Regions from separate parts of the Streptomyces sp. NPDC002838 genome, predicted to be linked through region 1. Evidence: riboswitches for the same ligand, from Rfam matches in the RefSeq annotation. Region 1 holds a riboswitch; each other region holds the start of a gene.
What was found. Region 1 has a riboswitch for cyclic di-AMP ahead of ABT063_RS18380 (transglycosylase SLT domain-containing protein). Riboswitches for the same ligand answer to the same signal wherever they lie in the genome.
Positions count from the first base shown of each region.

Region 2: linked by a shared signal. The riboswitch ahead of ABT063_RS11595 (M23 family metallopeptidase) and the one ahead of ABT063_RS18380 (transglycosylase SLT domain-containing protein) in region 1 are both predicted to bind cyclic di-AMP.
Region 3: linked by a shared signal. The riboswitch ahead of ABT063_RS15425 (C40 family peptidase) and the one ahead of ABT063_RS18380 (transglycosylase SLT domain-containing protein) in region 1 are both predicted to bind cyclic di-AMP.
Region 4: linked by a shared signal. The riboswitch ahead of ABT063_RS17480 (C40 family peptidase) and the one ahead of ABT063_RS18380 (transglycosylase SLT domain-containing protein) in region 1 are both predicted to bind cyclic di-AMP.

Region 1 is NZ_JBEOVF010000012.1:166,713-174,201, forward strand. It holds gene ABT063_RS18355 (ABC transporter substrate-binding protein) at 1-1,006, shown strand, start outside; gene ABT063_RS18360 (carbohydrate ABC transporter permease) at 1,003-1,998, shown strand; gene ABT063_RS18365 (carbohydrate ABC transporter permease) at 1,995-2,870, shown strand; gene ABT063_RS18370 (LacI family DNA-binding transcriptional regulator) at 2,914-3,942, shown strand; gene ABT063_RS18375 (HAD family hydrolase) at 4,036-4,845, shown strand; gene ABT063_RS18380 (transglycosylase SLT domain-containing protein) at 4,897-5,637, opposite strand; cyclic di-AMP (ydaO/yuaA leader) riboswitch at 5,643-5,823, opposite strand; partial or broken gene ABT063_RS18385 (hypothetical protein) at 6,093-6,283, opposite strand; gene ABT063_RS18390 (zinc ribbon domain-containing protein) at 7,071-7,238, shown strand; partial or broken gene ABT063_RS18395 (peptide MFS transporter) at 7,483-7,489, opposite strand, start outside.
Region 2 is NZ_JBEOVF010000007.1:22,288-29,776, reverse strand. It holds gene ABT063_RS11630 (sugar ABC transporter substrate-binding protein) at 1-561, opposite strand, end outside; partial or broken gene ABT063_RS11625 (sensor domain-containing protein) at 800-1,057, shown strand; partial or broken gene ABT063_RS11620 (response regulator transcription factor) at 1,194-1,646, shown strand; gene ABT063_RS11615 (GTP cyclohydrolase II) at 1,662-2,303, opposite strand; gene ABT063_RS11610 (MarR family winged helix-turn-helix transcriptional regulator) at 2,459-2,977, opposite strand; gene ABT063_RS11605 (dihydrofolate reductase family protein) at 3,033-4,160, shown strand; tRNA gene ABT063_RS11600 (tRNA-Met) at 4,236-4,309, shown strand; cyclic di-AMP (ydaO/yuaA leader) riboswitch at 4,615-4,772, shown strand; gene ABT063_RS11595 (M23 family metallopeptidase) at 4,785-5,813, shown strand; gene ABT063_RS11590 (aldo/keto reductase) at 5,896-6,843, shown strand; gene ABT063_RS11585 (PrsW family intramembrane metalloprotease) at 7,028-7,489, opposite strand, start outside.
Region 3 is NZ_JBEOVF010000010.1:5,412-12,900, reverse strand. It holds gene bioB (biotin synthase BioB) at 1-14, opposite strand, end outside; gene ABT063_RS15460 (8-amino-7-oxononanoate synthase) at 208-1,335, shown strand; gene ABT063_RS15455 (DUF397 domain-containing protein) at 1,377-1,607, opposite strand; gene ABT063_RS15450 (helix-turn-helix domain-containing protein) at 1,621-2,481, opposite strand; gene ABT063_RS15445 (ATP-binding protein) at 2,763-3,221, shown strand; gene ABT063_RS15440 (LysR family transcriptional regulator) at 3,225-4,139, opposite strand; gene ABT063_RS15435 (LysE family translocator) at 4,244-4,864, shown strand; gene ABT063_RS15430 (DUF6328 family protein) at 4,800-5,405, opposite strand; gene ABT063_RS15425 (C40 family peptidase) at 5,497-5,970, opposite strand; cyclic di-AMP (ydaO/yuaA leader) riboswitch at 5,974-6,108, opposite strand; gene ABT063_RS15420 (hypothetical protein) at 6,525-6,833, opposite strand; gene ABT063_RS15415 (ATP-dependent Clp protease proteolytic subunit) at 6,841-7,476, opposite strand.
Region 4 is NZ_JBEOVF010000011.1:201,040-208,528, forward strand. It holds gene ABT063_RS17465 (M23 family metallopeptidase) at 1-1,468, shown strand, start outside; gene pcrA (DNA helicase PcrA) at 1,530-4,016, opposite strand; gene ABT063_RS17475 (hypothetical protein) at 4,092-4,385, opposite strand; cyclic di-AMP (ydaO/yuaA leader) riboswitch at 4,662-4,815, shown strand; gene ABT063_RS17480 (C40 family peptidase) at 4,824-5,984, shown strand; gene ABT063_RS17485 (hypothetical protein) at 6,007-6,360, opposite strand; gene ABT063_RS17490 (C40 family peptidase) at 6,819-7,489, shown strand, end outside.

The DNA of each region.
Region 1 (7,489 bases):
GGTCTCCAACGACGTGCTCGCCGACATCTCGAAGCACGTGGGTGACGCCAAGTCCGAGTTCGCCGAGGGACTGTGGGGCATGGTCACGCTCGGCACCGACGCGGTCTACGGCGTGCCGCAGGACTCCGGGCCGCTGATGTTCTACTACCGCGAGGACCTGTTCAAGGAGCACGGACTCAGCGTCCCCAAGACGTGGACGGAGTTCGCCGAGGTCGCCCGCGCCGCCAAGAAGGCCGTCCCGGACGCCTACCTGACCACCTTCTCCTCCAACGACCCGGGCCTGTTCGCGGGCCTCGCCCAGCAGGCCGGCGGCAAGTGGTGGAGCGTCGACGGCAGCGGCAAGTGGACCGTCGCCATCGACGACGCCGCGACGAAGAAGGTCGCCGAGTTCTGGGGCGGCCTGGTGCAGGAGGGGGTCATCGACAACCAGCCGATGTACACCCCGGCCTGGAACAACGCCCTGAACAAGGGCACCCACCTCGCCTGGGTCTCCGCCGTGTGGGCGCCCGGCGTGCTGGTCTCCTCCGCCCCCGACACCCAGGGCAAGTGGCGCATGGCCCCGCTGCCGCAGTGGAAGGCGGGCGACAACATCACCGGCAGCTGGGGCGGCTCCTCCACCGGCGTCTCCACGGACTCCGAGCACGCCGAGGCCGCCGCCAAGTTCGCCCGCTGGATCAACACCGACCCGGAGGCGCTGGCCGCCCTGGTCAAGGAGGTCGCCGTCTACCCGGCCGCCACCAAGGGCCAGACCGGCGACGTGCTCACCACGCCCGCGTTCTTCCCGAACCAGAAGGACTTCTACACCACGGCCGCCGAGATCGCCGCCACCACGGCCGCCTCCGCCTGGGGACCGAACGTCCAGACCGCCTACGGCGCCTTCACCGACGGCTTCGGCAAGGCCACCAAGGCGAAGAAGGAGGCCCAGTTCGCCTCCGCCCTCAGCACCATGCAGTCGAAGACCCTCGACGACATGGACAAGCAGGGCTTCGAGGTGACCGAGGCATGACCAGCACTCCGCTCAAGGGCGCCGACCGTACCGCGGTCGGGCCCTTGGCGGACGGCACCGGCACCGCCAAGTCCGTCCGCCCCAGCCGCGCCCGCCGCCGAAGCCGCAGCGCACCGTACTGGTTCCTGGTGCCCACCCTGGTCCTGTTCGCCGCCTTCACCCTGGTTCCCATCGGGTACGCGATCTGGCTCAGCCTGCACAAGGTCAAGGTCAAGGGCATCGGACTCGGCAAGGGCGCCCGCGAAGAGGTCTGGAACGGCTTCGGCAACTACACGGCCGTACTCCAGGACTCCGAGTTCGGCCACAGCGTGCTGCGCGCCTTCGGCTACGGACTCATCGTCATCCCGACCATGCTGGGCCTGGCGCTGATCTTCGCGCTCATGCTGGACACCCCCAAGGCGCGCAGCGCCCCCTTCGCACGGCTGGCGATCTTCCTGCCGTATGCCGTGCCGGGCATCATCGCCGCCCTGATGTGGGGCTTCCTCTACCTGCCGACCGTCAGCCCCTTCTACTACCTGCTGGACAAGTTCGGCCTCCCGCAGCCGGACCTCTTCAACGGCGGCAACCTCTACCTCTCCTTCGCGAACATCGCGGTCTGGGGCGGCACCGGCTTCAACATGATCGTCATCTACACCGCGCTGCGGGCGATCCCGCAGGAGATCTACGAGGCGGCCCGGATCGACGGGGCGTCCAACCTCAAGATCGCCCTGAGGATCAAGATCCCGATCGTCATGCCCTCGCTGGTGCTCACCTTCTTCTTCTCGGTGATCGCCACCCTGCAGGTCTTCACCGAGCCCATGGCCCTGAAGCCGCTCACGAACAACCTGCAGAGCACGTGGAGCCCGCTGATGGCCATCTACGACAGCGCCTTCCTGAAGTCCGACATCTACGGCGCCTCCGCCACCGCGGTCGTCCTGGCCCTGGCCACGTTCGTCCTCTCCTTCACCCTGCTGCGCATCTCCGACCGATACACCCGGGAGGACCGGGCATGACCCCCCTCACCCTCACCGCCGACGCCACCGGCAAGGCCCGTGCGCGGCGCGTCGCCTGGGTCCCCACCCTCGTGCTGATCCTCGGCGCGCTGTACTGCGTGGTCCCCATCGCCTGGGTGGTCATCGCGGCGACCAAGGACCGGTCGGAGCTGTTCTCCACCTTCAGCTTCGCCCCCGGCACCGGCTTCTTCGGCAACCTGAGCGACCTGACCTCCTACCGGGACGGCATCTACTGGCAGTGGATGGCCAACTCCGCCTTCTACGCGGGCCTCGGCGCCATCCTGTCCGCCGCGGTCTCGGCCGCCGGCGGCTACGCGCTCGGCCGGTTCGCCTTCCGCGGGCGGGAGTTCATCTTCAAGATGATCCTGGCCGGCGTCCTGGTGCCGAGCATCGTGCTGGCCGTCCCGCAGTACCTGCTGCTGTCGAAGATGGGCATGGCCGACTCGTACTGGTCGATGCTGCTGCCGTCCATCCTCTCCCCGTACGGCGTCTACCTGGTCCGCATCTACGCGGCCGCCTCGGTGCCCGCCGAGCTCATGGAGGCCGCCCGCATGGACGGCGCGAGCGAGTGGCGGATCTTCTCCCGGATCGCGGTGCCGATGATGATGCCGGGCCTGATCACGGTGTTCCTGTTCCAGTTCGTCGCCATCTGGAACAACTTCCTGCTGCCGTACGTGATGCTGGCCGACGACACCAAGTTCCCGCTCACCCTCGGGCTCTACACGCTGCTCGCGCAGGGCGCCTCGCAGCCCGCCCTCTACACCCTGGTCATCACCGGATGTCTGCTGGCGATCGTCCCGCTGATCGCGCTCTTCCTGGTGATCCAGCGGTTCTGGTCCCTGGATCTGCTGAGCGGCTCGATCAAGTCCTGAGCGCCCAGCCTCATGTGAAAAGCACCTGCCCCGAACGAGGAACATGACCACCAGCGCGAACGGACGCCGCAAGCCGCCCACCATCCACGACGTGGCGCGGGAGGCGGGCGTGTCGCGGGGCACCGTCTCCCGCTTCCTGAACGGCGGCCACTACGTCTCGCCGGCCGCCCGCCGGGCCGTGGAGGCCGCCATCAGGAAGACCGGGTACGTGGTCAACCGGCACGCCCGCAGCCTGAGTACGGGCCGCTCGGACTCGGTGGCCTTCTTGTTGACGGAGCCACAGGAGAAGTTCTTCGAGGACCCCAACTTCAACGTCCTGCTGCGCGGCTGCACCGAGCGCCTCGCGCAGCACGACGTCCCGCTGCTGCTGATGCTGGCGGCCAGCGACGACGACCGGCGCCGGCTGACCCGGTACATCACTTCGGGTCATGTCGACGGCGTGCTGCTGGTCTCCAGCCACAGCGGCGACCCGGTGGCCGCCGAACTGCGGGACGCCGGCATCCCGTTGGTGGCCTGCGGCAAACCGCTCGGGCTCGGCTCCAAGGTGAGCTACGTGGCGGCCGCCGACCGCGACGGTGCCCAGGAGATGGTCCGCCATCTGATCGCCGGCGGCCGCCGCCGCATCGGCATGGTCACCGGTCCGCTGGACATGCCGGGCGGCACCGACCGCCTGGCGGGCTACCGCGATGTGCTCATCGAGGCGGGGATGCCCTACGACCCGGCGCTGGTGGTGGAGGGTGACTACCGCCGCGCCGGCGGCGAGCGGGCCGCCCGCCGACTGCTGGAGCAGGCTCCCGACATGGACGCCGTGTTCGTCGCCTCCGACCTGATGGCACTGGGCGTCGTCAACACCCTTCAGCAGGCCGGACGTTCGGTCCCCGATGACATCGCCGTCGGCGGATTCGACGACTCACCCGCGGCCACCGCCATCACCCCGGCCCTCACCACCATGCGCCAGCCCTTCGACCGCATCAGCGCCGAGATGGTCCGCATGCTGCTCACCCAGATCGCAGGCGAGGACACGGCCGGGGTGATACTGCCCACGGAACTGGTGGTACGGGACTCCGCATGAGCGGGTAACCGGAGCAGCCGTCAACGCATGTGAAGGAAACAGCCGTCCGGTTCACGTCGAGTCGGTGGGGCGTTCCATCCGTATTCTCTGATCATGGCCGCACCCATCGCATATTCACTCATCGCCACCGACCTGGACGGAAGTCTGCTCCGAGGCGACGACACGCTCTCCGACCGGTCGCTCGCCGCGCTCATGCGGGTGGCGGCGGCCGGTGCCCGGCACCTGGTGGTGACGGGCCGCCCGGCGCCCAGAGTGCGGCCGCTCCTCGACGACCTGGGCAGCGAGGGGCTCGCGGTGTGCGGGCAGGGCGCGCAGGTGTACGACGCCGGCGCGGACCGTCTGCTGTGGTCGGTCACCCTGGACCGGGAGTTGGCCGAGACCGCGCTCGGCAAGATCGAGGCCGAGGTGGGGCAGGTGTACGCGGCCGTCGACCAGGACGGCGTCGACGGCCTCACGCTCATCGAACCGGGCTATCTGATGCCCCACCCGACCCTGCCCGCAGTACGGGTCGGCCGGCGCGACGAGCTGTGGTCCGCGCCCATCAGCAAGGTGCTGCTGCGCCATCCCGACCTGTCCGACGACGAGTTGGCGGCGACGGCGCGCGGAGTGGTCGGTTCCCTCGCCACGGTCACCATGTCGGGCCCCGGAACCGTCGAACTCCAGCCATGCGGCATCACCAAGGCGACGGGGCTGGCCCTGGCCGCGGAACACCTCGGGCTGGGGCCACGGCAGACCATCGCCTTCGGGGACATGCCCAACGACATCCCCATGTTCGACTGGGCCGCCCACGGCGTGGCCATGGCCAACGCCCATCCCGAACTCAAGGCCGTGGCCGACGAGATCACGCTGTCGAACGAGGAGGACGGCATCGCGGTCGTCCTGGAGAGGCTCTTCCGCCGGTAGGCCGGCGGTGCTGTTCGGTCAGGTGAACAGCACCGCCGACCGGACGACGTCCTAGTACGCGCCGAAGACGTTGTCGATCGAGCCGTACCGCGCGGCCGCGTAGTTGCAGGCGGCGACGATGTTCGCGACCGGGTCGAACGGGTCGAAGGACGTGCCGGCCACGTGGTACGCGGCGAACGTCGGGTCGATCGTCTGGAGGAGCCCCTTGGAGGGGGTGCCCGCCGCGGCGTTGGAATCCCAGTTGTTGATGGCCAGAGGGTTGCCGGACGACTCGCGCATGATGTTGCGGTGAATGCTCTCGTACGAGCCGGGAATTCCCTTCTGCGCCATGATGTCCATCGCCTGGCGGATCCAGCCGTCGAGGTTGTTCGGGTACGTCTTGGCGGAGGCCTGAGTGGCACGGGTGACGGACTGGGCGGACTTCTTGGTGGGCGTGGAGGCCTTGTCGGCCTTCTTCGCCGTCCTGACCTTCAGCTCGAGGCCCTCGTGGATCAGCCTGGGGTTGTCGCCGACGGCCTTGCGGTTGTCCTTGTAGAGCTGTCGCCAGCCGCCGGGTGTGTCGTACTTGTCCGCGATGCCGTAGAGCGTGTCGCCCTTGACCGTGGTGTACGTGACGGACTTGACCTGCGCCGCGGCCTGCGCGGCGGCGGGGGCCTTGGCCGGCTGTGCGGCGCTCGCGGTGGTCGCGCCCAGGAGCGGGAGGGCGAGTGCGGCGGTCCCGGTCCCGGCGGCGACGACGCCTCGGGTGAGCGGGCTGGTTCGGGGGCGGCGGTGCTTACCTCGTGCGGCCATGGCGCTGTTCCTCTCCGGCGCCTACGAGGTGAGCTGTCGGGTTCGGGCGGGAGTTGCCCGGCCGCGCCGCCTTGCGGCGACACGACTTCACCCCTAGCCGTTCCGGTGCGACATGTGTCGTCCGGCCCGGCGACTTACCTGGGTCCCCCGCTCCTGCCGTGCGAGTGTCTTCGTCGATGAGTCTCGGTCCGGGCGGCGGCAGGATTCGGCGTCCGCCCGACAGGCCGGGAACGTATGCGAGAGCACACGCCCGGAACAAGTGGCGGACTCACGCACCGCCCCTCTTGACCTTGGAAGGAGGCGCAAGGGGTGCTTGATCCTTTGCTGCTGCCAAGCCTCAACTTGGGTGTGGTGCAAGGGGAAGCGCGGGTGCGACGAGGTGGGGGTGTCCGCGGGTGCGAGTGACCCAACTCACGGGCATCCACAAGAGTGGTAAATCGGGCAATGGGCCCAACTCATTGCCAACCGGCCGTCCGTGGGATCCGCTTCTCCCGGGCCCGGTGGAAGACCACCTCGCCGCCGTCGGTGCAGATCACCTCGTTGGAGGTGAGGAAGTCCGTCCCGTCACAGCTGATCGCGCCGTCGCGTCCCAGGCGCGCTCCGGCCGGTGTGGCCGGATCGACCGGTCCGAGCGGGTACGGGCGGACGCGCCACAGGAAGCCAGGGAGATCTCCGTGTCCGAATGCGGAGGAGTTGGAGGCCGGATGGCGTCGCGGATATGAAGCTGGTGGCGCAGGCAAAGCTCTGCCGACATCCGTGCAGGCGACGGCATTTGAGGCAACGCTGCGCGCCTGCAACGAGGCAGCGACTTGGGTCAGCCGGGTCGCCTTCGAAAAGGAGGTGAAGAAGAACTTCGCGCTGCGCAGGCTCACCTGCGACGAAGTGAAGGCGCGATGGGAGCTGGGGGCCCAGGCCGCCCAGCATGTGATCAAGAAGACATGCGACGCGTATGCCACTCTCAGGGCGAACCTGGGGGCCGGGAACCTCGGCAAGCCTGGATCCAAGCGATACCGCAGGGCGGCTGAGCAGCCCATTGCCTTCCGCCCAGAGGGTGCGCAGCCGTACGACGACCGGATGCTGTCCTGGCAAATCGCTGAGCGACGGGTCTCCATCTGGACCGTTTCCAGGCGGCTCAAGGATGTGGCGTTCGTTGCCTCTCCCGAGCGGCTGGCCACGCTGGCGCTGCACCGCAAGGGCGAGTCCGATCTCGTCTGCCGGGACGGTATGTGGTTCCTGCTGGCCACCTGTGAGGTACCCGAGGCCGAGCCGAAGGCGGACCCGGTGGACTTCCTCGGTATCGACCTCGGCATCGCGAACAGCGCCACCACGTCCGGTGGCGAGATCTTGGCCGGGCGGGCGCTCAATCGCACGCGCGTTCTAGAGCGGGAGCTTCGTGCCAAGCTGCAAGGCAAGAACACTCCGCATCGCGAAGCATGTGGGGCATCCGCGAGCGGGTACGGTTTCGCAAGCCCCAACGGGCCACCCACGCCGGCTGGTCGTTTGCCCAGCTGGGGGCGTTCATCGCGTACAAGGCCCGCCGGGCGGGGGTGCCGGTGGTGTACGTCGATCCGGCGTACACCTCGCGCACCTGCGCCGAGTGAGGGCACCTCGACCGGGCGAACCGGGTCTCGCAGGCCTGGTTCGCGTGCCGGAACTGCGGATTCGTTGATCACGCAGACCGATGGGGGCACCTCCCGATCGAGTGAAGTCGAGGGTGGGGGAGGCTCCCGCAACGTCCGCGCTCGTGCGTGGGAGTTGTGGTGACGCGGGGCCGGGTCAACGGCCCCTGTCGCTCCACGTGGCGGTGCCGTTGCAGCCCAGCCGCGACCCCGGCATGATCCGCCGGAGAGTG
Region 2 (7,489 bases), on a different contig from region 1:
GAGCGCGCCCTTCTTGAACGCATTCGCGTCCGGGTTGATGGGATCGCCGTTCATCATGACGATCTGGCTGTCGCGGGCCCTGTCGCCCAGAGCCTCGAGAAGTGCCTTGCCCTGGAGCTCGCCGATGGCGTGGGGGTCGAAGGAGACGTAGGCCGAGATGGGTCCCTCCGCGAGGTGGTCGTAGGCGACGACGGGAATGTCCGCCGCGTGTGCGTCTCTGATCGAAGAGCGGATCGCCTCGGCGTGGACGGAGGCGAGGATCAGGACATCGACCCCCTTGGCGATCATCGCCTCCGTTTGCTGCCCCTGGGTGGCCGCGTTCAGCCTGGCGTCGGCGTACTCCACCGTGCAGTCGGCGCACAGGTCCTTGATCTTCTCCTCGATCAGGGGCTTGTCGAACTGCTCCCAGCGGGTGGTCCCCCCGTAGCCCGGGAGCAAGAGGCCTATCCTCAGGTTCTCGCCCGAGCCGCCGGACTCGCCGGACTGCCCGCAGGCGCCGAGACCGACGGCCAGTGACACAGCTGTCACGACGCCGACAACACCACGCAGACACGCACGCATCTCCCCGGCCTCCTAGCACCTACGAGTCCACCACGGGAGTGGCTCCGAGGCCACCGGACGCCGACACCAGCACCGGACAGCACACGGCCCAGCCCACGCCCCTGGTGTAGCCCGCTACACCCTCCGCCCGGGTACCTCCTCCCCCGCGCGCCGCCACCGGGTCGCCCAGCGTTTGCGCCATGTGGAAACCGTTCAGCGGGCCGCCTGGGCCACGGTGCATCTCGTCGTGGCCGCGGCGATGGCGTTCGGTGTGTGGATCTTCATCACCGTGCTGCTGATCGCCGCCATCGGCACGGTCGCGGTGGTCGGTGCCTGGATGCTGCCCGAGACGGTGGTGCTGATCCGGCGGATCGCCGGGGCCAAGCGGGGGCTGACGGCCGCGTGGACGGGGCGGCGGATCCCCGAGGCGTATCAGACCATCGGCGGGACGCTGCGCGAGCGGCTGCGGATCGCCGTACGGGATCCGGGAACGCTCACCGACCTGCGCTGGATGCTCGCCTACTACTTTTACGGCGCCCTCGTCCTCCTCGCGCTGCCGCTGTGGCCCGTCGGGCTGGTCGTCGACGGTGTGGGGTGCGGGCTGCTGCGGCGGCGTGCGGTCGTGCTGCCGTTGATCGTCCGGCTCGCCGACGGCGCGGGTCGCCCGGGAGAAGATCCCCGGGCTGCCGGTGCTGGTGCTCTCGCAGTACGTCGAGGAGTCGTACGCCGCCGAACTGCTGGGCGGGGGCACGGGCGGTCTCGGCTACCTGCTCAAGGACCGGGTGGGGCGGGTGGACGAGTTCCTCGACGCGCTGGAGCGGGTCGCGGGCGGGGGTACGGCGCTGGACCCCGAGGTGGTGACCGAGCTGCTGACCCGTCGCCGCGACACCCCGCTCGACTCGCTCACCCCGCGCGAGCGCGAGGTGCTGAAGCTGATGGCGGAGGGGCATGACAACGCCACCATCGCCAAGATGCTCGTCGTGACGGAGCGCGCTGTGCACAAGCACATCGGCAACGTCTTCCTGAAGCTGGGGCTGCCGCCGAGCGACAGCGGGCACCGGCGGGTGCTGGCCGTGCTGGCGTACCTGGCGCACACCCCTCAGTGATACAGGCCTTGGCCGTCAGACCGCGTGAAGTCCCGTCAGTTCGCCCAGCGGCAGCGTGTGCTGGGTCTGGAGGACCTTCGCGCGCAGGTAACGGACGTTGTGTGCGGTGGTGAAGACGCCCGTGGGCACGCGGTCACGGACGTCGATGCCGAGGTCGCGCAACTGGCCCGCCTTGTCGGGGTTGTTGGAGAGCAGGTCCAGGGTGGAGACGCCCAGGGCCTGGAGCATCTGCGCCGCCGCCGTGTAGTCGCGGGCGTCCTCGGGCAGGCCCAGCGCGGTGTTGGCGGCGTAGGTGTCGAGGCCCTGGTCCTGGAGGGCGTACGCGTCGAGCTTGTTGTAGAGGCCGATGCCGCGGCCCTCCTGGCGGAGGTAGAGCAGGACGCCGCCGCGGTCGGCGATGCGCTCGACCGCCTCGCGCAGCTGCGGGCCGCAGTCGCAGCGGGCGGAGCCGAAGACGTCGCCGGTCAGGCACTCGGAGTGCAGACGGACCAGCGGGGTCGTGCCGGGAGCGGGGTCGCCGAGGACCATGGCCACGTGTTCCTGGCCGTCGGCCAGGCCGTGGAAGGTGACCAGTTCGGCGTCGACGCCATAGCCGTCGTGGAAGCGCAGCGGTACCCGGACGCGGGAACGCGGGGTGGCGGCGGGGAAGTCGGGCATACGGGTTCTCCCGGGTAGGGTCCGGTGGTCACATCTGCTTCAGATTTGAAGCAGATCTACGGGTACGGACCCTACCCTATGCTTTAAATTTGAAGCAATGGGGAAATGGTGAGGAAGCGGCGGATCTGTGACCAGGGTCACTGGGTTCACTGGGTTCACTGGAAGGACGGAGACGAGCGGCGGCGCCAAGGGACCTCGTCGGTGGCGGGGCGCTCCCCGTCGTCTCCCTGGAGGGCCCGGGTGATTCCCGAGCAGATCTCCTCAAGCTGGCCCACCTGTTCCTCGGTGAGATGGTCGAAGAGGGAGGCGCGCACCTTTTCGACGTGTCCCGGTGCCGCCTGTTCCAGGATCGTCATGCCCTCGTCGGTGAGAATGGCGAGGCTGCCGCGCTTGTCCCAGCGGCAGCTCTCCCGCCGTACCAGGCCGTCCTTCTCCAGCCGTGTCACCCCGTACGTCAGCCGGCTGCGCGTGATCTTCAGCTGCTCGGCGAGGTCGGTCATACGCAGGCGCCGTTCCGGAGCCTCGGAGAGGGTGGCCAGGATGGAGTAGTACAGGTGGGGCATGCCGGCGTCCTGCTGGAGCTGCCGGTCGAGCGCGTCCTCCAGGAGGTGCGTCGCGGCGATGTACGCGCGCCAGGCGCGCTGCTCCTTCGGGGTGAGCCAGCGAGTCGTCATGCCACCAGTGTAAGTTTGTTTCAAACTTGAACCAAGCCCGCCGGGGAGCGTGCCGATGCCTCATCCCTACGTCCTGCTGTCCGCCGCCGTCTCCCTCGACGGCTACCTGGACGACACCGGCCCCGAGCGCCTCCTGCTGTCCGGCCCGGCCGACTTCGACCGGGTCGACGCGGTCCGGGCGTCCGTCGACGCGATCCTGGTCGGCGCGGGGACCATCCGGGCCGACAATCCGCGGCTGCTGGTCAACTCGCCGGAGCGACGGGCGGCCCGGGTGGCCGCCGGCAAGCCGGAGTACCCGCTCAAGGTCACGGTCAGCGGCTCCGGGGACCTCGACCCGACGGCGAAGTTCTGGCACACGGGCGGCGAGAAGATCGTCTATACGACGGAGAAGGGTGCGGAGCGGGCCCGGGCACTGGGCCTGGCCGCCGATATCGCCCCCCTGGGTGCCGAACTCGACTGGCGGCGGCTCCTCACGCACCTGCACGACGTCCGCGGGGTCCGCCGCCTGATGGTCGAGGGCGGCGGACAGATCCACACCCAGCTGCTGCGGCAGGGGCTCGCGGACGAGCTCCAGCTGGTGCTGGCGCCGCTGTTCGTCGGCGATCCGGAGGCCCCGCGGCTCTTCGGGCCCGGGCCCTACCAGGGCGGGCGTCTGCGGCTGGTGGAGACGCGGGCGGTCGGTGACGTCGTACTGATGCGGTACGAGCCCACGGCGCCCGGGGTGGGTGGGGCCGCGTCGGCTGCGGATCACCACTGGCTGCGGCTCGCGTGCGAGCTGGCGGAGCGGTGTCCGCCGTCGGCGACGGCCTTCAGTGTCGGGGCGGTGGTGGTGGCGGCCGACGGTACGGAGCTGGCGCGTGGGTACTCCCGGGAGGGCGACTCCGTCGAGCACGCGGAGGAGGCGGCGCTGGGGAAGATCGAACCGGGTGATCCTCGGCTGGCGTCCGCGACGGTGTACAGCAGCCTGGAGCCGTGCGCACGGCGGGCGTCTCGGCCGGTGCCGTGTGCTCGGCTGATCCTGGAGGCGGGTGTGCGGCGGGTGGTGACGGCCTGGCGGGAGCCGGACACGTTTGTGCCGGGGGCCGATGGGAGCGGGGTGCTGGCGGCTGGAGGTGCGGAGGTGGTCGTGCTGGCGGAGTACGAGGGGCGGGCCAAGGGGCCGAATCGGCATGTGCTGGGGTGAAAGGGCGCCCGCACCACCCCGATGACAACCGTGGCGACTTGTGTCCTTCGCATGGCGTACACTGGTGTTTACCGACGCGGGGTGGAGCAGCTCGGTAGCTCGCTGGGCTCATAACCCAGAGGTCGCAGGTTCAAATCCTGTCCCCGCTACTGAAGGCCGAGGGCCGGAATCCGAAAGGGTTCCGGCCCTCGGTTTTTTCGTGTGTCCCGCACGCTCGTGACCGTTGTCACGGGTGGTGACCGGGCGACCGCCCTCCGCATAACAACTGACATACCGTCAATACCTGTGTGACACATGAGGCGCGGCCAACTCGCCCGTTTTTCGCCGGTCATGGGCCGTAAAGTCCTGGGCGAAAACGTTAATGATCAAGTGGAACAGCTTGGAATCGAGCCCCCGGGTCTATTAACGTTCGATAACGCAGCGCGGTCGTCCCAGCCGTCACAAGAGGCGGCTCCGTGCGCACGCGCCGAATTCCGCAAGGGAACCGGGGAACCACCACCATGGGGTGAATCGCGTGGATACCACCGTGAAGTCACGGCTGGTATACGCGCGTAGGAGACCTTCCTGCTCCGAACCCGTCAGCTAACCCGGTAGGCGAGAAGGAAGGAAAGGAGCACGCCCCACGTGGCGTCCAACCGGCCTGCCCCAGAAGCCCCGCTCGAGCCGAGCCAGCGCGACACCGAGACCTTCGGCTACGACAGCTACCGCACCGACGAGGGCCCCTGGACGGAGTGGAACCCCACCGAGGAGTCCCTCCGACCCGTACGCGGCCGGCACCGTGTCGCCAAGCAGCGTGGCGGACTCGCCCGCAGCTCCACCGTCCTCGGCGTCGGCGTCATAGCCGCCGTCAGCGCGGGCGGCATGGCCAGCGCGCAGACCGGCAAGCCGCCGGTGTCCATCTCCCTGCCCGACCTGCCCAACGTGGGTTCCCTGATATCGGACGACGAAGCCTCCGAGGGCTCCGCGACCGCGCTCAGCAGCGTCGGTGTGGCCTCCGCCGACACCGATCAGGGCGCCGCGGGCGCCGGTGAGGCGCTGCGCTCCAGGATCCTGGCCCAGGCCGAGCAGCAGCAGGACCAGGTCGAGAGCAAGGCCGCCGCCGAGGCCGCGGCCGCCGCCGAGAAGCAGGCCGCCGAAGCGGCCGCCAAGGCGGCGAAGGAGGCCGAGGCCAAGGCCGCCGCCGCGAAGCAGAAGGCGGAGGAAGAGGCCAGGCAGAAGGCCGAGGCCGAGCGCCTCGCCGAGCTGGCCAGGCAGTACACGCTGCCGACCTCCTCGTACACCATCACCTCCACCTTCGGTCAGGCCGGCGCCTACTGGTCCTCCGGCCAGCACACCGGCCTCGACTTCGCCGCGCCCACGGGCACGCTGATCAAGGCCGTGCACAGCGGCACGATCACCCAGGCCGGCTACGAGGGGTCGTACGGCTACAAGACGGTGCTCACCCTCGATGACGGCACGGAGATCTGGTACGCCCACCAGTCGTCGATCAGCGCCAGCGTCGGCCAGAAGGTCAACACCGGCGATGTCATCGGCCGCGTGGGCGCCACGGGCAACGTGACCGGCGCGCACCTCCACCTGGAGGTCCACCCGGGCGGGGCCGACAACGGGATCGACCCGATGGCCTGGCTGCGGAGCAAGGGACTCAACCCCTGAGACCCTGAGCCCGCGTCGATTTACGCGGTTTTTGCGGGCGCCTCCGGAATGGGGCGCTCCACCGCGGTTGTTGATCCACAGCATGACTTCTCTCCGCAAGCTCGGTAACTCGGACCTAGAGGTCTTCCCGCTCTCCCTCGGCGGCAACGTCTTCGGCTGGACCGCCGACGAGGCTGCCTCCTTCGCCGTGCTCGACGCGTACACGGCCGCGGGCGGCAACTTCGTCGATACGGCCGACTCGTACTCGTCGTGGGTCGACGGCAACGAGGGCGGCGAGTCCGAGACCGTCATCGGCAAGTGGGTCAAGGTACGCGGCAACCGCGCGGACGTGGTGATCGCGACCAAGGTGAGCCAGCACCCTGAGTACCGGGGCCTGTCCGCCGCCAACATCAAGGCCGCCGCCGACGCCTCACTGCGCCGCCTCGCCACCGACTACATCGACCTCTACTACACCCACTTCGACAAGCCGGAAGTGCCGGTCGAGGAGATCATCGGCGCGCTCGACGAACTGGTGCGCTCGGGCAAGGTGCGGTACATCGCCGCGTCCAACATCTCCGCCGAGCGGCTGGAGGCGTCCCTCGCCTTCTCCGACCGCGAGGGCCTGGCGCGGTACGTGGCCCTCCAGCCCCACTACAACCTGGTCTCGCGCGACACCTACGAGGGCGATCTGCAGGACCTCGCCGAGCGCTCCGGCCTGGCCGCCGTCCCGTACTACGCGCTGGCCTCCGGCTTCCTCACCGGCAAGTACCGCCCCGGCAGGACGGTCGACAGCGCGCGGGCGGCCGCGGGCGCCGCCAAGCACCTGGAGACCGAGCGCGGCCGGAAGGTCCTCGCCGCCCTCGACGAGATCGCCGAGGCCCACGACGCCCCGGTCCCCACGGTCGCCCTGGCGTGGCTGGCCGCCCAGCCGACGGTGGCGGCCCCGATCGCCTCCGCGCGGACGGTGGAACAGCTGCCGGCGCTGCTGGGCGTTGCGGAGCTCACCCTGACGGAGCCCGAGCTCGCACGCCTGGCGGAGGCGTCGGCCTGACTCGCCGGAGGCTGGGTTCTGACTTGCCGGAGGCGTTGGCCTGGTTCTCGGGCGGGCGGGTTCTTCTCGGCGGCTTGAGCTTCGGATGGCCGCTTTCTGCCGTCGGCCGCTTCTCTTCGCCGCGGCGGTGCTCAGCCGCGACGGCGGGATCCGGCGGTGTCGTAGCCGCCGCGACGCTCGGCGATCACGTCCGGTACGGGTTGTAGGCCGGATACCGCACCACGGGAGACGCCGGATACCCGTACACCCCGTACACCGGCCACGGCGGCGCGGCCACCGCCACCGGCGGGGCCGTCACCCGTGCCGCGTGGTCCAGGGCGGGACGCGCCACCTCCCGGCGGCGCCACAGCTCGTGCAGCAACTCCCGTTCCCGTACGACGAAGTCGGCGCCCGCGCGGCCACGGCGCCCCCGATGCCGTAGGAACGCCAGCGAGGTCGCGTACGCCTCGTACTGCGCGACCGCCCGCGCCGCGGACCGCCCGCCGTGGTGCCGGGCGTAGTCGCGGGCCAGCTGCCGGGCCCGCATCGAGCCGAGCGCGTACGGCTCGGCCGGGGTCAGCCAGCCCGCCACGGTGTACGCCGGCAGTTCCTCCCGTACGGTCTTCAGCTCGCGCTGCCGGGTCCAGATGACCAGCCAGGTCAGCAG
Region 3 (7,489 bases), on a different contig from region 1:
TTCAGCAGGTCCATGGGAGCCGATCCTGTCCTACGGAGCCGCCCCGGGCCAAGGAGAGTTCGCACAACACAGACGCTTCGACGTGTGGGTATTGCCACATCCTGGGTGCCTGGTCGTCCCGCTAGTGTCTGTGCACTGCCTACAAAAGCGCCCGCTCCGCGGGCTGCACCAGGCTCTGTGCCGCCCACCACCATCCCCGGAGGACCCATGGCGTTCGGCTGGATCGACGAGCAGGCGCGGCTGCGCCGCCGGGCCGGACTCGTACGGATGCTGCGCCCCCGCCCTGCCGACACGCCGCTGCTGGACCTCGCGAGCAACGACTACCTGGGCCTGGCCCGCCACCCGGAGGTCACCGAGGGCGCGGCGCGGGCCGCGCGAACCTGGGGCGGCGGCTCGACCGGGTCACGGCTCGTCACCGGCACCACCGAGCTCCACACCGAGCTGGAGAGCGAGCTGGCCGACTTCTGCGGCTTCGAGGCGGCGCTGGTGTTCTCCTCCGGATACGCGGCCAACCTCGCCGCCGTCACCGCGCTGGCGCCGCACGGCTCGCTGATCGTCTCCGACGCCGGCAACCACGCCTCGCTGATCGACGGCTGCCGCCTGGCGCGGGGCACCACACAGGTCGTCGGACACGCCGACCCGGACGCCGTACGCAAGGCACTCCAGACGCACGAGGGTCCCGCCGTCGTCGTGTCCGACACGGTCTTCTCGGTCGACGGCGACGCGGCCCCGCTGGCCGCGCTCGCCGAGGCCGGCCGGGAGCACGGCGCGGGCCTGGTGGTCGACGACGCCCACGGCCTCGGCGTCCTCGGCGAAGGCGGCCGCGGAGCCCCGCACGCGGCGGGGCTCGCGGGCGCCGACGACGTCGTCGTCACGGTCACGCTGTCCAAGTCGCTCGGCAGCCAGGGCGGAGCCGTCCTCGGTCCCGCCCGGGTGATCGACCACCTGGTCAACGCGGCCCGGACGTTCATCTTCGACACGGGCCTCGCCCCCGCGGCGGCGGGCGCGGCCCTGGCGGCCCTGCGGCTGCTGCGCCGCGAGCCGGAGCGGGCGGCGCGAGCGCGCGCGGTGGCGAGCGAACTCCACGCACGCCTGACGGCCGCGGGTCTGGAGGCGGTACGTCCGGACGCCGCGGTCGTCTCCGTGCGCGCGCCGTCCCCGGAGGGGGCCGTGCGGTGGGCGGCCGACTGCCGTGCGGCCGGGCTGGCCGTGGGCTGCTTCCGTCCTCCTTCCGTCCCCGACGGCATCTCACGGCTCAGGCTGACCGCCCGCGCGGACCTCTCCGAGGGGCAGATCGAACGCGCTGTACTGGTGATCGGCGAGGCGCGACCATGAGTCGGCGTGACACGGCCGAGCGCCGCACGAGAGGGAACCGGTCAGATGTGGTGCACCGCGGCCGTGAAGCCCGCCCAGCTCTCCGGGGAGAAGAGCAGCGCGGGTCCGGCCGGGTCCTTCGAGTCGCGCACGGCGAGCAGGCCGGTCCACGGACCGCGGTCCAACGGGGCCGTCTCGACGCAGTTGTTCGCTCCGGTGCTGTAGCTGCTGCGCAGCCACCGCACACCGTGCAGATCGGTACTGGAGGGTACGTGCCGAGGCAGTGCAGACATGGGGGGTGCCTCCTTACGCGCCGTCACCTATCCCGGCGATGTAGTCCAACGAATCCTCGGGCGAAAGGGCGTGGAACCGAAGGGTGTTGAAGGCCTCGGTGTAGGCCTGGAGGTCTTCTTTCCGTTCCAGGTAGAGGCTACTCGTCAAGTGGTCGAGAACAACCACATCCAGATCAGATGTGCTCGAAAATGAGAAAATAACGAAAGGCCCGGTGACGCCGATGTGCGCCCCTGCCGTGAACGGCAGTACCTGCAACCGCACTTGGGGCAGGAGGGCCGCCTCCACCAGGCGCTCCAACTGCCGCGCCATGACTCCGGGCCCGCCCACGTCCCGGCGCAGCACGGCCTCGTCCAGGACCGCGCTCAGCTCCAGCGGCGGGTGCGACCTCAGCACGTCCTGCCTGGCCAGCCGCACCTCGACCAGCGCGTCCAGCCGCTCGTCGTCCAGCCCGTCCACCGCGGCCTTCGTCACCGCCCGGGCGTACTCGGGCGTCTGCAGCAGCCCCGGCACCACCGAGGTCTCCAGCGTGCGCATCGCGCTGGCCTGGGACTCCAGGCTGATGAAGTCCCGGTAGGTCGGCGGCAGTACCCCGCGGTAGGCGTGCCACCAGTGGTGCCGGCCGCCGCTCTCGTCGGATCCCGCCAACGCCAACAGCAACTCGCGTAGTTGGGCGTCCCGCACTCCGTAGGCGTCGAGGAGTAACCGCACATCGGCCGGTTTCACCCCGCTCGCGCCGGTCTCGATCCGGCTGACCTTCGACTGGTGCCAGCCCACCAGCCGGGCGGCCTCACCACTGGTGAGCCCCGCCCCGGTGCGCAACGCACGCAGTTCGCCGCCCAGTTTCCGGCGGCGCACCGCGGGACCGTGCTGCATGGGCCACTCCTTAACTCCCACCGGGACTCCAGGACTGCGGGGCTTTGAGACACGCATGACTCCGAGACTCGGACTCCGAGACGCCGAACGAGCGCACAAATACGCTCTGCCGTCGCAGAGTTCACCGCTTCGAGCGACAGATATATGCATATCTTGGTGGATCGCCACCCGTGACCGCCGCGGTAATGGCAGTCTGGCGACGAAGCACCAGTCCGGGACCGTACTCGAACCTTCCGCCTTCGTGTCGGACTGCGGTCCCGTGGGAAAGGGACGACGTCGCCATGGCAGACCATCTGGAAGCATCCGTCACTCTGCCGAGCGAACCCGCCTCGGTTTCCGCGGCTCGTACCTACGTGGTCACCACCCTGGCGGAGTGGGGACTGCCGGCGGACACGGACGCGGCCGAGACCATCCGCCTCATCGTCTCCGAACTCGCCACCAACGCCGTACAGCACACCTTCGGGCAGTCACCGACCTTCACGGTGGACCTCCAGCTCGACCGTGACGAACACCTGCGCATCGGTGTCACCGACAGCCACCCGCGGTTCCCCAAGCGGCTGCCCGCCGCCGTCCAGCAGGACAACGGCCGGGGCCTGGTGATCATCCGCTGGCTGACCGCGGAGTACGGCGGCAAGCTGAGAATCCGGCCCACCCGCGAGGGCGGCAAGACCGTCTCCATCGAACTGCTGTGGACCGTACCGGCCGCGCCGGTGCCTGGGGCAGGACAGCAGGACCCGTAGAACTCACGTGTGCCTGGCTCGGCCGAACGTGCCCCGCAACAAGGCCCGGAACGCGTCCGCGGCGGGTGCCTTCTCGTCGGTCCGGTACACGACCGAGATCGTACGGCGCAACTCTCCCGCCTCCAGCAGCCGCATCCCCACCGGAGTGGCCGCCGTCCGCGCCACCATCTCCGGAACCACCCCGACCCCAAGGCCCGCACTGGCCAGCGCGCACACCAGCACGTACCCCGGAGTCGCCACCAGCACCGACGGCGTGGCCCCGGCCCGTGCCAGCACCGCCTCCACCTCCCGCCGCCCCGGATGGTCCGGCGCCATGCTGATCAGCGGCTGCCCCGCGAGCTCGGCCAGCGGGAGCCGCGAGGTGCCGCTGGTGAGGGCGTGCCCCGGCGCGGACACCAGGACCAGCTCCTCGACGAGGATCGGATCCGCGCCGACGGAGGAGGGGAGCGGGACCGGGACCCCCGGTTCATAGCGGTGCGTCATCGCCAGATCGATCTCGCCGGCGGCCACGGCGGCGACCCCGGCCGACGGTTCGTGGTCCGCGACGATCAGCTCCACGTCCGGATACGCCCGGCGGAACGCGCTGAGCACCGGCGGCAGCAGATGGATGCCGGCGGTCTGGAAGGTGCCGAGCCTGAGCGTGCCGCCGGACAGGCCCGCCAGCCGCGCCAGCTCGTGCCGCGCCCGCTCCAACTCGTCGAGCACTCGACGCGCCCGCGCCACCAGCACCTCGCCCGCGCCCGTCAGCCGCGCCCCGCGATGGTGCCGGACCAGCAGGGCGGTACCCGCCTCCCGCTCCAGCTTGGCCAGTTGCTGGGAGAGGGCGGGCGGGGTGTAGCCGAGACGCTCGGCTGCCCGGGTGATCGACCCGGCCTCGGCGACCGCCACGAGGGCGGCGAGCCGGGTGGGGTCGTACATGCGGGGTCCTTCCGGCTGAGGTGCTGAGCCTAAAGCAATGCTTAAGGCTAATCCAGCAGATCCGACATACCTGCTGAAGGCTCGTGGACGGCAGGCTGGGGCGCATGGACGGACAGCTCATCGCTTTCACCGGTCTCGCCGCTGGCCTGGTCGCCATGCCCGGCGCCGACTTCACCGTCGTTGTGCGCAACGCCCTGGTCTCCCGCCGGGCCGGCCTCGCCTGCGCGCTCGGCATCACGGCGGGACTGCTGGTGCACACCGCACTGGCGGTGGCCGGTCTCGCCGCGGTCCTGGCCGCCGTACCCGCGCTGTTCCGCGCGCTGCAACTGCTGGGCGGTGCCTATGTCCTGTACCTGGGCCTGCGGACCTTGCGGGCGCTGCGGCGGCCGAGCGCGGCCCTGGCCGACGAGGCGGCGTCCGGCGGGCGCCCGCTGCGGCAGGGCTTCCTCACCAACGCTCTGAATCCGAAGGCCTCGCTCACCTTTCTCAGTGTGCTGCCGCAGTTCGTGCCCGCGGGCAGCCCGGCCATGCCCCGGACCCTGCTGCTCGCGCTGATCGTCGTCGTCCTCGCCCTGCTCTGGTTTCACGCCGTGGCTCTGCTGGTCGACCGCCTCGGCCGGTGGCTGCGCGGGCCGCGGGCCGCGCGGGTGGTGGAGGGCGTCACCGGCGGCGCGCTGACAGTTCTCGGTGCGGTGCTGTTGCTCGAACCGGTGCTTGCGGCCTGACGGTCTCGTGTGCCGGCGGCCCGACCGTCTCGTGCCGCTCGTCGGCCGAGCGCTGTTCCTCGGCGGTGCCGGCCCGCTGTACCAGGCGCGGCAGCAGCCCCCACAGGCCGAGACACACCAGCAGGGTCGCCGCGCCCGCGGCCACCCCGCCGGCCCGGCTGGTGGTCACGTCCACCACGAGCAGCACCGACCCGGTGAACGCGAGTACCAGGACACCCAGACCGGCCGATGCCAGCCGCGAGGAGACCTGGACGATCCGGGGCTTGGCGCCCTTCTGGAAGAGCGAGCGGTGCAGGGCGGCGGGCGCGGTGAACAGCGCCGCCGCGAGGACCGCGAGCAGGAGCGTGGTCACGTAGGTGGTGCGCTGGACCGTGTCGAGGGACGGGAAGCGCGAGGTGAAGGCCAGGCTCAGCAGGAAGGCGAAGAGGATCTGGACCCCTGTTTGGGTGACGCGCAGTTCCTGGAGCAGCTCGCCGAAGTTGCGGTCGGCGCGCTCCAGCGGAGTCTCGTTGCGTGCGGTGCAGGGACGGTGGTCGGCCATGCCGGGACGGGTAACCACCTGAGCCCGTGTCACGCGCCCGGAGCCCCACAGGGGGCGACGGCGAGTCAGGCCGCCGCCCCCTGTGGGCGGCTCAGCGGACCCTGCCGTACCAGACGCTCTTGGTCCAGATCTTCTGCAGTCGCACCACGTCCCCGGTCTTCGGGGCGTGCCAGATCTTCCCCTTCCCGGCGTAGATGCCGACGTGGTACACGTTCGAGCCCGAGTGGAAGAACACCAGGTCCCCGGCCTTGCGGCTCTTGACGGAGATGTGGCGCGTCTTGTTGTACTGCTGGGCGGCCGTGCGGGGCAGCTTCTTGCCCGCCTTCTTGTACGAGTACAGCGTGAGCCCGGAGCAGTCGAAGCGGCGTGGTCCTGTGGCGCCGTACTTGTACGGGGAGCCCTTCTTGGAGGCCGCGACCTTGAGTGCCTTTGTCGCCGGCGTGGCGGCCTCGGCCTCGGAGGCGAAGCCAGGAGCCACGATCGAGCCGCCCACGGCGGCGATGGTGAGGGCCGAGGCCGTACCGGCCCGGACCATGAGCGACGGGACACGATTGAGCGCAGTCATGCGCAACCCTTCGTCAGCCGCCTGTGAAGGATGACCTGTCGGATTCGGGCTGGCGAAGTTGCCCGGCCGCTGACGCGGCTTCACCCCAAGGGCTGCTCGGCTCCGGCCATGGCGTGACCGTTCCGGCGACCCGTCGTGCTTGGGTCCTCCACTCCTGCCGATCCACTCCTGTCGACCGGTCATCCGGACGGCGGCAGGACTCGGCGTCCGCCCGGATCGCCCCGCCGCTGCGGCGGGGGCTTGTCGTCAGACACGGATCTTCACTCACGGATGTCCGAAAATCCCAACGGAACCGAGGGTTTGTGTTGTTACTCACCACTCACCCGTTCGGGTGGACACCCCCGTGTTCGAAGGGGTGTTGAGGGGCCCGAGGACGCCCGGACCAGCACCGGAACGTCTCACGGTGCCCCGGGACTACGTGCGTTGCGCAAGTCTGCCGGCCCCGAAAAAGGGCGCGCGACTACTCCAATAGGCCGTACGCCGTTTGGTCCGTTTCGACCCCGGCCCGGACGTCGTCTCGATCCGACGGTTCGTCCGGGCCGGGTGGGGGTGCGTCAACTGTCGGAGAGCGGTGGCACGGTGACGCGAGCCGTGCGGCGCTCGCCGTCCAGGACGCGCAGCGCCCGCGTGAGCGTGGGCGCGTGCAGTTCGGCCTCGCCGCGCTGGTGCATCAGCGCCAGCGCGTCGCGAAGTTCGGTCGCCTTGCCGACCAGTGCCTGCGCGGCCCGCAGCCCGCGGTAGGTGTCGCCGTGGTGCACGGGGTTGATGCGCCCGAGCAGGTCGACCACGTCGAGGTAACGGTCGATCAGCTCGCCCTCGGCGCGGGTGAGGGCGGGCAGCGGCGGCAGTTCGGGTGGGAGCACCGGCCGCTCACCTCCCGGTGGGCGGGGCGATGGTGGTCTTGCGGCTCGGGATGATCTGATCCGCGAGTCCGTACTCCAGCGCTTCCTGAGCGTTGAGGATCGTGTCCCGCTCGATGTCCGCGCTCACCTGCTCCTGGCTGCGGCCGGTGTGCCGTACGAGCATCTCCTCCAGGAGGGCTCGGATCCGTGTCAACTCGTCGGCCTGGATGGCCAGATCGCTGGCCTGCCCCTGCACCGGCTCGGCCAGCGCGGGCTGGTGGATGACCACGCGTGCACCCGGCAGCAGGTGCCGCTTGCCCGGTGTCCCCGCCGCCAGCAGCACAGCGGCGGACGAGCCGGCCTGGCCCAGACACGTCGTCTCCACGTCACACCCGACGTACTGCATCGTGTCGTAGATCGCCGACATCGCGCTGAACGAGCCGCCGGGAGAGTTGATGTACAGCGAGATGTCCCGGTCCGGGTCCTTGTGCTCGAGGTACATGAACTGGGCCATCAGGTCGTTCGCGGAGGTGTCGTCGATCTGCGTCCCGAGGAAGATGATCCGCTCCTCCAGCAGCTTCGAGTACGGATCCATCGACTTGGTCCCGTAACTCGTGCGCTCGGTGAACTCGGGCAGGACGTAGCGGGCGGACGGTCGGGTCATTGGGTACCCCTCC
Region 4 (7,489 bases), on a different contig from region 1:
GACCTCCCCGGCTCCGGCTTCCGACGCCGACTCGTCGCACTATGCGTCGTACGGCACCCAGGAAGCCCAGTACGGCGACTTCACCACGTCCGGCAACTACGACGCCACCGGTTTCGACACGGGTGGCCACGCCACCACGACCTTCGAGGCCGACCCCCTCTTCGGCAGCCTCCCGGGCGAGAGCACCGGCTCGTACGACAGCACGACGTGGTCCACGGGCAACCACCAGAACCCGAACTACGACATGTACGCGGCCCAGCACCAAGCCGCCTACGACACCGGCACGTACGACACCACCGCCTGGGCTGCCGGCCAACAGCCGCTCGCCACGATCCCGTCGCAGGCCACGGGCCATGACACCAGCGGCCAGTGGGATGCGAACGCCTGGCTCCAGCCCGACCAGTCCGGCGGGCCGGCCGACGCGACGCAGCAGTGGGAATGGGGCACGCAGGCCTTCGACACCGGCGCGTACGACGCCACGCAGTGGAACTCCGACGGCGGCCACGCCACGTCGTCCGCCGAGGAGTACGAGCCGCAGGCCGAGTCCGGGTCCTTCGACCAGCAGGCGACCTTCGAGCAGGTCGCGTACGAAGAAACGTTCGGGGAAACCGCCCCGCACGACGGCGAGTCGGCCGCCCCCGGCGACATGCCCGCCGCAGCCGCCGCCCCCCTCCTCGACGACCAGGAAGAGAGCGTCCCGGCCCCGTCCCGCGCGGCCACTCGCGGCGCGGCACGTTCCCGCCGCCGTCCGCCGCCCAAGCGCTCCGCGCTGCTGACGGTGGCTGTGCCCTCGGCGTGTGTGATGGGCGTCGCGGGGATCGCCGCCGCCTCCGTCGGCACCCTGACCGGCGACGGCAAGGAAGCGACGACGACCGCGGCGGCCGCGGGCCCCGTGCAGCCGTCCGCCGCGAACAACAAGCTGGACTCCCAACTCGAGAGCCTCTCCGCCGAGGCGCACGACTTCAGCGACCGGGTCAGCCGTACGCAGGAGCGCATCGATCTCAAGGCCCAGCAGCTCGCCGAGAAGAAGAAGGCGGCGGCGGAGGCGGCCCGCAAGGAGCGGCTGCGCCCCAAGTACGCGCTGCCGGTCGCGCAGCACGGACTCAGCGCCTACTACGGCCAGTCCGGCATCAACTGGATGTCCGTGCACACCGGCATCGACTTCCCGGTCTCCTACGGCACGACGGTGATGGCCGCGACCGACGGCACCGTCCGTACCGAGTGGAACAGCGCGTACGGCAACATGATGATCGTGACGGCGAAGGACGGCACGGAGACGTGGTACTGCCACCTCTCCAGTTACCGGGTCTCCTCCGGTACGACCGTCAAGGCCGGCGACCCGATCGCGTATTCCGGCAACTCGGGCAACTCGACCGGCCCGCACCTGCACTTCGAGGTAAGGCCGGCGGGCGGCTCGGCCATCGACCCGCTTCCCTGGCTGCGCAGCCACGGCGTCGACCCGACGTAAGCGACCGTAAGCGACCCCCTTGTGAGCCCCCGCCGTTCAACGGGAGCCCACCGGGGCCGAGCTACAGCTTCTGCACCGGCGCGTACCGCAGCAGCAACCGCTTCGGCTTCTCGTCCCCGAAGTCGATCGTCGCCTCCGCGTTCGCCCCCGTGCCCTTCACCGCCGTCACGGTGCCCAGTCCGAACTGGTCGTGCGTCACCCGGTCCCCGACCGCCAGCGAGGCCACCGGCTTGTCCGAAGCCCGGCGCGTGGCGAAGCCCGACGCGCCCGACGCCGCCGAGCGCGAACGGGAGGAGGACAGCGAGGCCGCCACCCCGGACGCCGGACCGGAGGACACCGGCGCGGTCGCCCCCGTCCGCTTCCAGTCCACGTGCTGCGGGGGGATCTCCTCCAGGAAGCGGGACGGCGGGTTGTACGACGGCTGCCCCCACGCGCTCCGCATCGACGACCGCGTCAGATACAGCCGTTCCCGCGCGCGCGTGATGCCGACGTACGCCAGGCGCCGCTCCTCCTCCAGCTCCTTGGTCTGGCCGAGGGCGCGCATGTGCGGGAAGACGCCGTCCTCCATGCCGGTCAGGAAGACGACCGGGAACTCCAGGCCCTTGGCGGTGTGCAGGGTCATCAGGGTGATGACGCCGGAGCCGTCCTCGCCCTCGTCGGGGATCTGGTCGGAGTCGGCGACCAGCGCGACCCGCTCCAGGAAGTCGGCGAGCGAGCCGGACGCCTCGCCCTCGGCCGACTCCTGCTCGAACTCCAGGGCCACGGCGGCGAGTTCCTGAAGGTTCTCGATCCGGGTCTCGTCCTGTGGGTCGGTGGAGGCCTGCAACTCGGCGAGGTAGCCGGTCCGTTCGAGCACCGCCTCCAGGACGGTGGCCGGTCCGGCGCCGGACTCGACGATCGTGCGCAGGTCCTCCATCAGCGTGTTGAACCGCTTCACGGCGTTGGTCGACCGCGCGGCCATGCCGTACGCCTCGTCGACGCGCTTGAGCGCCTGCGGGAAGCTGATCTTCTCCCGCTGGGACAGGGCGTCGATCATCGCCTCGGCGCGGTCGCCGATGCCCCGCTTGGGAACGTTGAGGATCCGCCGCAGCGGGACCGAGTCCTCCGGGTTGGCCAGCACGCGCAGGTAGGCCAGGACGTCCCGGACCTCCTTGCGCTCGTAGAAGCGGACGCCGCCGACGACCTTGTAGGGCAGGCCGACGCGGATGAAGACCTCTTCGAAGACACGGGACTGGGCGTTCGTACGGTAGAAGACGGCGACGTCGCCGGCCTTCGCCTCGCCGGCGTCCGTGAGACGGTCTATCTCGTCGGCGACGAACTGTGCCTCGTCGTGCTCGGTGTCGGCGACATAGCCGGTGATGCGCGCGCCCGCGCCCGCGTTGGTCCACAGGTTCTTGGGGCGGCGTGACTCGTTGCGTTCGATGACCGCGTTGGCCGCGGACAGGATCGTCTGGGTGGAGCGGTAGTTCTGCTCCAGCAGGATCGTCGTCGCGTCCGGGTAGTCCTCCTCGAACTGGAGGATGTTGCGGATGGTCGCGCCGCGGAAGGCGTAGATCGACTGGTCGGCGTCGCCGACGACGCAGAGCTCGGCGGGCGGCACGTCGTACTCACTGGGCGGGACGTCCACCGGGTGCTCGGAGGTGCCGACGAGTTCCCTGACCAGGGCGTACTGGGCGTGGTTGGTGTCCTGGTACTCGTCGACGAGGACGTGCCGGAAGCGGCGGCGGTAGTGCTCGGCGACGTCCGGGAAGGCGCGCAGCAGGTTGACCGTCGTCATGATCAGGTCGTCGAAGTCGAGGGCGTTCGCCTCGCGCAGCCGCGACTGGTACAGGGCGTAGGCCTGGGCGAGGGTCTTCTCGAAGCCGTCGGTGGCCTGGGCGGCGAAGTCCTCCTCGTCGATCAGCTCGTTCTTGAGGTTGCTGATCTTGGCGCTGAAGGACTTCGGCGGGAAGCGCTTGGGATCGAGGTCCAGGTCGCGGCAGACCAGCGCCATCAGACGCTTGGAGTCGGCGGCGTCGTAGATCGAGAAGGAGGACGTGAAGCCGAGCTTCTTGCTCTCGCGCCGCAGGATCCGCACGCATGCGCTGTGGAAGGTCATCACCCACATCGCGTTCGCGCGCGGGCCGACGAGGTGCTCGACGCGCTCCTTCATCTCGCCCGCGGCCTTGTTGGTGAAGGTGATCGCGAGGATCTGACCCGGGTGGACGTTCCGCTCGCCGAGCAGGTACGCGATGCGGTGCGTGAGCACACGGGTCTTGCCGGAGCCGGCGCCGGCCACGATGAGCAGCGGGGTGCCGTGGTGCACGACGGCGGCACGCTGGTTCTCGTTCAGCCCCTCCAGGAGCGCGGCCGCGTCCACGGCCGGGCGCGGGGCGCCGTCGCGGTAGTAGGCGTCCCGGTCCGGCGGCACGTCGAACTTCCCGCCGAACAGATCGTCCGGAACCGGATCCGGTACGTGATCGTCGTCGGGCGGCGGCGGGGGCTCTTCCTCGTGGCCGCGGGGGGCCTGGAGGTCCGCCAGGAAGCTGTCGTCAAAGAGGCTGCTCATCGCTCTCCGAGTCTAGGGCTCCCCACTGACACCCCGCCGCCGCCCTGAGAACATCTCCGCTTCCGAAGGGCGGGCTCAGCAGCCGAGGATCTTCCAGAGCTGCCCGCCCGGCGTCTTCTTGCCCTCCATGACCGTCCCGTCACGGTCCGCGATCGACCAGGCCGAGACGTAGACCTTGCCGTCGTACGGGTCGACGGCCACGCCCGCCGGGTACGGCACCTTCACCCTCGTACGTTTGCCGTGCGAGACCTTGGTCACCTGGCCGGCGAAGAGCCGGCTGACGTACAGGTCGCCCTTGTCGTTGAAGCCGAGGCCGCTGATCGAGCCGAAGCCCGGCTTCCAGCCGAGGATCTTTGCGGCATACCCCATGGCGTATCCCTCCCACCCGCCACGACACCGGACCGAGGCTGACCGGAAGCTAGCGTCCCTAAGCGGGCGGACGGCATCACTTCGACCAAAATAAGCACAAGTCTCCGCAGATCACTCCGGATTGGTCACGGTGCGCGACGTCCTGACCCTAGGTCACGAAAATGTATCGGGCATATCGAACATCAACCTTCACAGGGGCCACACGCGTTGGCTACCGTGCCGGGCAGGCCGTACGACCTCCACCGGCGAACGTCGCCGGGCCGCGCGGCCTCCGCCGAGTCCGGAGCGCCGCCGCGCGACCGGAGCCGGGGACCCACCGAACTTGGGGTGAATCGGCCCGACTGCCTCCGGGGCAGGGCCGTAGGGCAACCCTTCCTAATTACCCGCCCGAACCCGACAGCTAACTCGGTAGGCGGAACATGGAAGGAGTCGCCTCCCTTGGCGTCGCACCGCAAGTCGCGTCCTTCGGGTACGCGCGTAGCAGGCATACGGACCCCCGCCCTCGCCACGGCGGCCCTCACCTCCGTGGCCCTGCTGTCCCAGTCGGCCAACGCCGCCCCGGCCGACGACAAACCGAGCCTCGAAGAGGTCGAGAAGAAGGTCGACGACCTGTACCGCCAGGCGGGGTCGGCGACCGACAAGTACAACGCGGCCAAGGAGAAGACCGCGCAGCAGCGCAAGCGCGTCGACACCCTCCTCGACGACGTCGCCCAGCGCACCCAGAAGCTCAACGAGGCGCGGGAGGAGCTGGGTTCCTTCGCCGCCGCCCAGTACCGCACCGGCGCCTCCGCCCCCGACACCTCGACCTTCCTGCTCGCGGACTCCCCGCAGGACTACTTCGACCAGACCCAGCTGATGGGTCGCCTGACCAGTAGGCAGAAGGGCGCGGTCGACGACTACGTCACCGAGCAGTCCGCGACGATGAAGAAGCGCCAGGAGGCCACCCAGAGCCTCGAGACGCTCACCGAGTCGCAGGGCGACCTGAGGACGGCCAAGGCGACCGTCCAGAAGAAGCTCGCCGACGCGCGCGCACTCCTGTCGCAGCTGACCGCCGAGGAGAAGGCGCGGCTCGCGGCGATCGAGAAGGAGAGGCAGCAGGAGGCGGCACGCAAGGCCGCGGAGCTCGCGCGGCAGCAGGCGGAGGAGGAAAGGGCCCGGCAGGAGGCCGCGGCCCAGCAGGAGCAGAACAGCTCCGCCGACACCAGCACCCCCAGCACTCCCGCGACCGACGCCTCCTACGCCACCAAGGCCGAGAAGGCGCTCGCCTTCTCCCGCGCCCAGATCGGCAAGCCGTACGTCTGGGGCGCCACCGGCCCCGGCTCCTACGACTGCTCCGGCCTCACCCAGGCCGCCTGGAAGGCCGCCGGCGTCGACATCCCCCGTGTCACCTACGACCAGGTCAACGCCGGCACCACGGTCTCCGTCTCCGCCGCCCAGCCCGGCGACCTGGTCTTCTTCTACGACGACGTCAGCCACGTCGGCATCTACATCGGCAACGGCATGATGATCCACGCCCCGAAGCCGGGCGCGTACGTCCGCGAGGAGTCGATCTACTACGACGGCGAGTCGGCGATCCACAGCGTGGTGCGACCGGCCTGAGACACCGGCGTCGGGGCCGGCGTCACGTCCACAGCACCGCGATGAAGATGTTGGCCGTCGTCAGCAGGCCCACCAGGCCGAACAGGCCCTTGTCCACCTTCTCGTCGTCCCGCTTCACATAGACGAGGCCGAGGATCACGACCAGCAGCGCCAGCTTCACGCCGATCTTGACGTTGTTGACGCTCTGGTCGTCGGCCTGGTTGAGGCCGACCAGGATCGCGCCGGTGACCAGCATCGTCAGCGCCCCGTGCAGCATCGCCGGGTTGAACCGCGCTGTTCCCTCACCCATCGCCTTCATCTGGGTGAGGAAGCCGCCGAGCAGCGCGGCGATGCCGATGATGTGCAGGCCGACGAAGAGATGGATGAGTACGTCCATGAGGCCGGAGCCTAATCAGGGGCGTCTGTGTCTCCTGACACCGGGCCACCCTCCTTACCCGGATCTTGCATATATGCGGCCCATAGCAGCCCCTCACTCGCGCGTGTCCCTGAATCGGCACTTCGGTCATCGCGCTGCGTGAAGTCGACGGCGGCGACACGGGATCACGGTCACAAATGGTCCCTGGTGGTCCGCTCGCGGCACTTCCGCACAACCCGTTACCGCGCCGACACGGCGAGGTTTAGCGTCCTCCACCAGGTGGCCGGCTCCCCACCGCCGCCCGGGCCAGGGGCGGCAGTCGGCCACCACCGCCAAGAAGGTCCGGCGGCGGTCCGCTTCCCCTGTGCGGGCCGCCGCCGGACGCGTGATCCGCCTCCGGGCGGCCGTACGTCCGCTCCGCTCGACGGCCGTACGGACGAGGCGGTCGTACGAGTCGTACGAAAGGACGTGCAGTCCACGTGGCAGCGCACCGCAAGCCCAGACAACGCTCGGCCGGCGGAAACAAGGCCCGTACAGCGGCGACCATCGCCCTGGCGGGCGCGGCGACCGCGACCGGCTTCGACGGGACCGGACACGCCGAGCCGCGGCTGACGCCGGCGCAGGTCAAGGCGAAGGTGGACAAGCTGTACCAGGAGGCGGAGGTCGCCACCGAGAAGTACAACGGCGCGAAGGAGAAGGCGGAGGCGGCCCGGACGCGGCTGAACTCGCTGCAGGACGAGGCGGCGCGCAGGACGCAGAAGCTCAACTCGGCGCGGGACGCGCTGGGTTCGATGGCCGCCGCTCAGTACCGCGACGGCGGTCTGGACCCCGCGCTCCGACTCGCGCTCGCCGACGACCCCGACCGGTACCTGGACGGCGCCGAGTTCGCCGAACGGGCGGGCAACCGTCAGGCCTCGTCCGTGGCCCGTGTCCGCGAACAGCTGCGGGAGATCGAGCAGTTGCGCGGGGCCTCTCACATCGAGCTGACCTCGCTCAAGTCGCGTCAGGCGGAGCTCAAACAGCACAAGAAGACGATCAACGGCAAGCTGGACGCGGTACGACGGCTGATGTCCCAGCTGACGGCGGAGGAGCGCGCGCTGCTCGGGTCGGGCGGCGACACGTCCCGCGCTTCCCGGTCCTCGACGGCCGC